DNA from 2 places in the Halalkalibacter sp. HAAS-P014 genome. Region 2 is predicted to be linked to the other one. Evidence: riboswitches for the same ligand, from Rfam matches in the RefSeq annotation. Region 2 holds a riboswitch; the other holds the start of a gene.

Evidence for each region. A riboswitch is a leader RNA that binds a small molecule or an ion and turns the genes downstream of it on or off. The one in region 2 is predicted to bind S-adenosylmethionine.
Region 1: another riboswitch for S-adenosylmethionine. It lies ahead of metK (methionine adenosyltransferase); the one in region 2 lies ahead of AC1FXZ_RS07275 (methionine ABC transporter ATP-binding protein).

The regions. Positions count from the first base shown of each region.
Region 1 is NZ_JBWQTV010000023.1:108,020-111,535, reverse strand. Features, by position in the region: gene pckA (phosphoenolpyruvate carboxykinase (ATP)) at 1-535, opposite strand, end outside; gene AC1FXZ_RS18385 (hypothetical protein) at 792-1,169, shown strand; SAM riboswitch class I at 1,407-1,518, shown strand; gene metK (methionine adenosyltransferase) at 1,682-2,887, shown strand; gene AC1FXZ_RS18375 (DUF1540 domain-containing protein) at 3,023-3,178, shown strand; gene AC1FXZ_RS18370 (gamma carbonic anhydrase) at 3,267-3,516, opposite strand, start outside.
Region 2 is NZ_JBWQTV010000007.1:84,100-87,615, reverse strand. Features, by position in the region: gene gcvH (glycine cleavage system protein GcvH) at 1-389, shown strand, start outside; gene AC1FXZ_RS07280 (YusG family protein) at 670-906, shown strand; SAM riboswitch class I at 1,171-1,281, shown strand; gene AC1FXZ_RS07275 (methionine ABC transporter ATP-binding protein) at 1,425-2,450, shown strand; gene AC1FXZ_RS07270 (methionine ABC transporter permease) at 2,443-3,111, shown strand; gene AC1FXZ_RS07265 (MetQ/NlpA family ABC transporter substrate-binding protein) at 3,128-3,516, shown strand, end outside.

The DNA.
Region 1 (3,516 bases), on a different contig from region 2:
CAATGACAAAAACTTCTGAATTTGTACCATCAACAGCTGGGTCTGCTTTAAATGTAGGTGCAGATACAATCGTGAATGGCTGATTATCATGATTTTGCTCAATTTTATTACTTGGGCGGATAAATAATTGGCGCGCAAAAACTTGCTGCCATGCGAATTCATTTATTACTTTTAATGGAATTTGGTACTTTTCATCTGCACCGGCAAATCCATCAGAAACAAAAAGTTCTTCTTTTTCACTTAAGTGTTTCAGCACTTTTCTGTAAAGTGAAACAAAAACTTCTTTCTCTATAGGTTGGTTAACAGCTCCCCACTCAATTTTGTTTTCAATACTTGATTCTTTGACAATGAATTTGTCTTTAGGGGAACGTCCCGTATAAGCACCAGTTGAAACACTTAATGCCCCCGTTGATGTGAGGCTCCCTTCACCTCGCTTTAAAGACTTTTCAATTAATGAAGAGATAGGTAAATTGAGCTGAACATTTTTCTGATTCATTAAATTAACTAATTCTGATTGGAGGCTAATCGTTTTCATTGTCGGACAACCCTTTCTTTATCTTTATGTGATTCCCATATATTATCTAATCTTGTTTATTAGTATAACACATTAATTTTAATAGTCTATACTATTAAAATTTTTTTTGGAATGTGACTTCTTTCCACCTAAATGTGTTCACAAATTTTATGGAATTTGTTTAATTAATTAAAGTATCTAGAATAGATTTAGAAAAGGACCAATTTTTTCATGCTGCATAAAGTAAATATATAAGGGTAAAAAGGAGGAATTCGACGTGCAAGAAGTCTCCATGTTGGACCTCGCTACAGTTTCTGCTGTCGTAGCAGCTCTTGTGACGGTTATTGGAAATGCATTCGGTGTAGAAAAACAATATCGAGCACTGTTAGCAATCGGAATTGCGGGAATACTTTGGTTTATTCCAAGAGAGTGGGGTGATCAAGTTTTAGTAGCCCTGATCATTGGTTTAACTGCAAGTGGGGTGTATAGCCAAGTTAAACCTCGAGATAATGAAAAAGAATTGATGAGGATGCAATTACGTGAAGAGTTTCGTATAGAAGATGAAAAGAAGTTAGAAGAACAGAGAAAAAGTCGGGAACAGGGAGAGAGAGTACGGGAGAGTAATGAACGTCAAAGAGATGATACTCCTTATTAGAAATAACAGAAGAAAGGGGTGTAGCAAAAGGTTTGAACGGACTCCTTTTGTTACACCTCTTTTGTATTTCTAATAGTCCTGAAAGCATTTTTTAAAAAGCATAGTTACGAATAAGGTTGTGCAAACTATAAATAAATTAATAAGGTTAAGTGAATTTCAAAAGTCATACTCGTAAAGAGTAAGTTGTAAATGTTGACAGTATTCAACATGTGCGATATGATATGCGTCGAACGGATACTCTTATCCTGAGTAGGCGGAGGGACAGGCCCGAAGAAGCCCAGCAACCAACACTCATAGCCTTGAGTGAAAAGGTGCTAACCTGCAAGGCATATGCCTTGAACGATAAGAGGCTAAAGGTAAACATTCAACCCTTTTTCCTCTATTTGGAAAAGGGTTTTTATCGTTTATACGTCTTTACAGGTAGGTATTTCCCATTCAGTGGGACATGAGTGCCGTCTCAAAGAAAAAAACATAGGCTAAGTAAATAGCTGTGTTTAAGGAGGAAAAGAATAATGACAGAATTTAAAAGCAGACGTCTATTTACATCGGAATCTGTAACAGAAGGACATCCGGATAAGATTTGTGATCAAATTTCAGATGCGATTCTCGATGCAATTTTAACGAATGATCCCAATGCACGTGTAGCGTGTGAAACATCAGTTAACACAGGGTTAGTTTTAGTTGCTGGTGAAATTACGACGAGTACGTATGTTGACATTCCAAAAATTGTCCGAGAAACGGTTAAGGGTATCGGTTATACTCGTGCTAAGTATGGTTTTGACTCTGAGACGTGTGCAGTATTAACATCGATTGATGAGCAATCTGCTGATATTGCACAAGGGGTTGACCGAGCTCTTGAAGCGCGTGAAGGTCAAATGACCGATGAAGAAATAGAAGCAATTGGAGCTGGAGATCAGGGATTGATGTTCGGTTATGCTAATAATGAAACAAGTGAGCTAATGCCACTACCAATTTCATTAAGCCACAAATTAGCTCGTCGTTTAACAGAAGTACGAAAAGAAGAAGTCCTTCCATACCTTCGTCCAGATGGTAAAACACAAGTTACTGTTGAGTACGATGAAGATGGGAAACCAGCTCGAATTGATACCATTGTCATTTCCACACAGCATCATCCGGAAGTAACGTTAGAACAAATTCAACGCAATTTAAAAGAATACGTAATTAATCCAGTTGTACCTCAGGAATTAATAGATGAAGATACAAAGTACTTTATTAATCCAACAGGTCGTTTTGTAATCGGTGGTCCACAAGGGGATGCAGGTCTTACTGGACGTAAAATCATCGTTGATACATATGGTGGTTATGCACGTCACGGTGGAGGAGCGTTCTCTGGTAAGGATGCAACAAAAGTTGATCGCTCTGGAGCATACGCTGCACGTTACGTAGCGAAAAATATCGTGGCTGCAGGATTAGCTGATAAATGTGAAGTGCAATTGGCATATGCGATCGGTGTAGCTCAACCTGTATCAATTTCAATTGATACGTTTGGCACTGGGAAAGTATCTGAAGAATCATTAGTTGCACTTGTACGTGATAACTTTGATCTTCGTCCTGCTGGTATTATTAAGATGCTAGACCTTCGTCGACCAATCTATAAGCAAACAGCAGCTTACGGTCATTTTGGACGTACTGATGTTGATCTTCCTTGGGAGCAAACAGATAAGGCAGCTGCATTAAAAGAACAAGCTGGATTATAGAAGACAAGAAAGAGGCAACTCAACTTTAGAGTTTGCCTCTTTTTCGACCTAGAAAGAGAAATATCAGATTTTGAATCCCTTTGTATTTCTCGGTTCAAATTTGGTCAAAATGTATATATGAGGGGGGTGAGTAAATTGGCTCAAGATGTATTATGTGAAGTGAACAACTGTGTTTTTTGGGCACAGGGGAATCAGTGTGAAGCAGACAAGATTTATGTTGTAAGCCATACGGGAAAAGAAGCAGATAAACAAGAGGAAACAGATTGCAAAACCTTTGAACCACAACATTGATTTGCGGAATGAAAGAGCGATTCTCTCGCTCTTTCTATTATTATTGATAATAATAATCAATATTATTCATTAATCTAAAAATATGTTATTAGTTTTTAGCTTCCTTAAGTACTTGTTTATAGTGCTGACCTTTCTCTACATAATCATGGCGAATACGAGCCATTTCTTTTATATCAACTTCATTTAGATCACGAACCACTTTAGCAGGTCTTCCAAAAGCCATTGTATTGGCTGGGATTTTTTTACCTGGAGGAACAAGACTTCCAGCTCCAATAAAAGCTCCTTCACCAATTTCAGCACCGTCAAGGATAGTTGAACCCATTCCTATTAACGCTTTT
Region 2 (3,516 bases):
TGAGTAACCTACCGAAAGAATTAAAGTATTCAGAAGAGCACGAATGGGTAAAAACAGAAGGAGAAAAAGTTCGTATCGGAATTACGGATTTTGCTCAATCTGAACTTGGAGATATCGTTTTTGTTGAATTACCAGAAGTAGGCGACGAAATCGAAGCGGACGAGCCATTTGGCAGTGTAGAATCTGTAAAAACCGTTTCTGAACTATACGCACCAGTAAGTGGTAAAGTGGTAGAAGTAAACGAAGACCTCGATGACTCTCCAGAGTTTGTAAACGAATCTCCATACGAAAAAGCTTGGATGATCGTAGTCGAGCCAAGCAACTCAAGCGAAATCGATCAACTAATGACAGCAGAACAATACGAAGAAATGACTAAAGAAGAAGACTAGAGAAAAATCCCCAATAGGCCGCATTTGCCTATTGGGGATTTTTCGAAGCAATGAGCGAAGCCGGTGCAAAGACCTTAAGTCTCGATGGGGGGGGTCCCATCGAGACGCGCAGCGAGAGAAGCCATTGCCAAAGCATCATCGAATAGGCTGCATTTGCCTATTGGGGATTTTTCTTCTATAAGAGGGAAACATCCCCTATTATAGGAGTCACTTCAATGTTTCATTAAATAAGCACGTGGGAATGATAAAAGTAACTTCTGCTTAAGGGAGGTTGCAAAGAATGAGTCTTACACGTGTCGATGTTACAAGCAGAGTAAAAGGAAAGTACGAAAATGGGCATATGAACTTGTACTTGGGCAATGCTCAAGTTGGGAAGGTGATTGAAACAAATCAAGGCTTCCAGCATGAAATGGCAGAGGGATTTGAATTTGAAAATGATAAAGTTTTTCGCTATGAGCAAGAAAACCCAAGACAAGTGAAATCTTATGTAGAAGATTGTGACCAAGGTTGGTGTTAGTCGTTAGTTGGCTAGAGTAAGATCTTTACTCTAAGCCAACTTTTTTAGTTGAAAAGGTATTTTTTGCTAGTAAGTTATTTTACAATAACTCACTTAAGGTGTTCGAAATAGAAGGCTATTGACAAAACAACCATTTATATGGAAAAGATTCAAAAGAATACAAAAATTATATTATAGCAATGTTACTTTTTCAGTTGACACTATTTTTTACGCATGCTATGATTCTCTCAATGTTAGAGAAATTAAGTAATGTAATTTAATAGACTCTTATCCAGAGTGGCGGAGGGACTGGCCCGAAGATGCCCGGCAACCGTTAGATTTTCGAATCTAAGAAGGTGCTAAATCCTGCAAAGCATGAGCTTTGATAGATGAGAGAAAGTGTAATCTATACCTTTCTGTCATAACGAGCAGGAAGGTTTTTTATTTATATATTTTACGGGTATAAAGCTGAGTTCTCATATCTGGTAAGTATGCGTTGTTTTAGGGGAAACGGCGATGAGGAAAGAAGGGATGAAATGATGATTTCATTAAGTGGCATCCGAAAAGTATTCAAGACGAAGGACGGTCCGGTTACTGCAGTAAATGGAATTGATTTAACGATAGAAGAAGGCGAAATATATGGGATCATCGGGTATAGTGGTGCAGGGAAAAGTACACTGATTCGCATGCTTAATATGCTCGAACGTCCATCTGAAGGGGATGTGAAGGTTGCAGGCCGAACGCTATCGAAGCTCAATCCAAAAGAGCTAAGAAAGGCGCGTCAAGAGATCGGTATGATTTTCCAACATTTTAATTTACTTTGGTCACGAACTGTTCGCGAAAATATTGCTTTTCCTCTTGAGATTGCTGGAGTGAAAAAGGCAGAGCGCACAAAGCGAGTGGATGATCTGATTGAACTTGTTGGCCTAAAAGGCAGAGGAGATAGTTATCCGTCACAATTAAGTGGTGGGCAAAAGCAGCGAGTTGGGATAGCTAGAGCTCTTGCTAATAATCCAAAGGTGTTGCTTTGTGATGAAGCGACATCTGCTCTTGATCCGAAAACAACCGATTCCATATTAGATTTGCTTGTTGATATCAATGAAAAGTTAGGATTGACGATTATTTTGATTACACATGAAATGCATGTGATTCGCAAGATTTGCCATCAAGTAGCTGTCATGGAAGCAGGTAAAGTTGTTGAAAAAGGGCCTGTACTTGATGTATTCCGTAGGCCAAAGGAGAATATGACTAAAGAGTTTGTCAAACAAATTACTGAACCTGAAGAGACAGTCGACGCGATTACACAAATGCTTACTGAACATCCTGAAGGGGAAATCGTTCAATTAACCTTTGTTGGTCAAGAAGCTGAACGACCATTGATAACCCAATTGATTCGTCAGTTTGATATTGAGGTAAATATTGTTCAAGGGAAAATCACGAAAATTCAAGAAGGCTCCTACGGGACTTTATTTGTCGCATTAAATGGTGAAAGAGATGAGATTCAAAAGGCGATTACTTTTATTCGAAATAAAGAAGTCGAAGTGGAGGTGATCGTCCATGATTGATCAATGGTTAGGAGATGTAAAGTGGGATAAGTTGTGGGAAGCCACTGTTGAAACGCTTTATATGACCAGTATATCCGTTGCTGCGACGTTCATTCTCGGTCTCATTCTCGGAATGATTTTGTATTTAACAAGTAAGGGGAACCTTTGGGAAAATGCGTTCGTAAACGGGATATTCAGTTTTATCGTGAACGTGTTTAGGTCCATTCCTTTTATTATATTAATTGTATTATTAATACCTTTTACACGGATGCTTGTCGGTTCAATGCTAGGAGCAAATGCCGCCTTGCCGGCTTTAATTATTGGAGCTGCGCCATTCTATGCAAGAATGGTCGAGATTGCGCTTCGTGAAATTGATAAAGGTGTGATCGAGGCGTCTCAAGCGATGGGAGCGAGCAATTGGGACATTATACGCAAAGTGTTAATCCCTGAATCGCTGCCGGCATTAATTTCGGGGATTACCGTTACATCGATTGCCTTGGTAAGTTACACAGCAATGGCAGGTGTGATCGGTGCCGGGGGGCTTGGGCATTTTGCGTACTTAGAGGGCTTCCAACGAAACAATAGTCAAATTACGTTTGTTGCTACAATTGTCATCCTGTTGATTGTTTTCATGATTCAATGGATAGGTGACTATTTTACAAATAAAACAGATAAACGATAACAAGGGGGATTTAACAATGAAAAAGTTTTTGAGTGTGATTGGTGCAGCTGCACTATCAGTATCATTAGTAGCATGTGGTGGAGCAACAGAGGAAGAAACGCAAGAACAAGCGGGAGAAGAAGAGGCAGGTCAAGAAGAACTAACGAAATTAGTAGTTGGCGCTTCTGCTGTACCTCATACAGAAGTTCTTGAATTTGCGGCACCATTGCTTGAAGAAGAAGGCATTGATCTTGATATCGTGACATTCCAAGATTACATTTTGCCAAACCAAGCCCTTCGTGATGAAGAAATTGACGTGAACTACTTCCAAACACCTGGCTATCTAGCAATGCAAATAGAAGAAAATGATTATGACTTTGTAAGTGTTGGAGCAATTCACGCTGAGCCAATCGGTGTTTATTCACA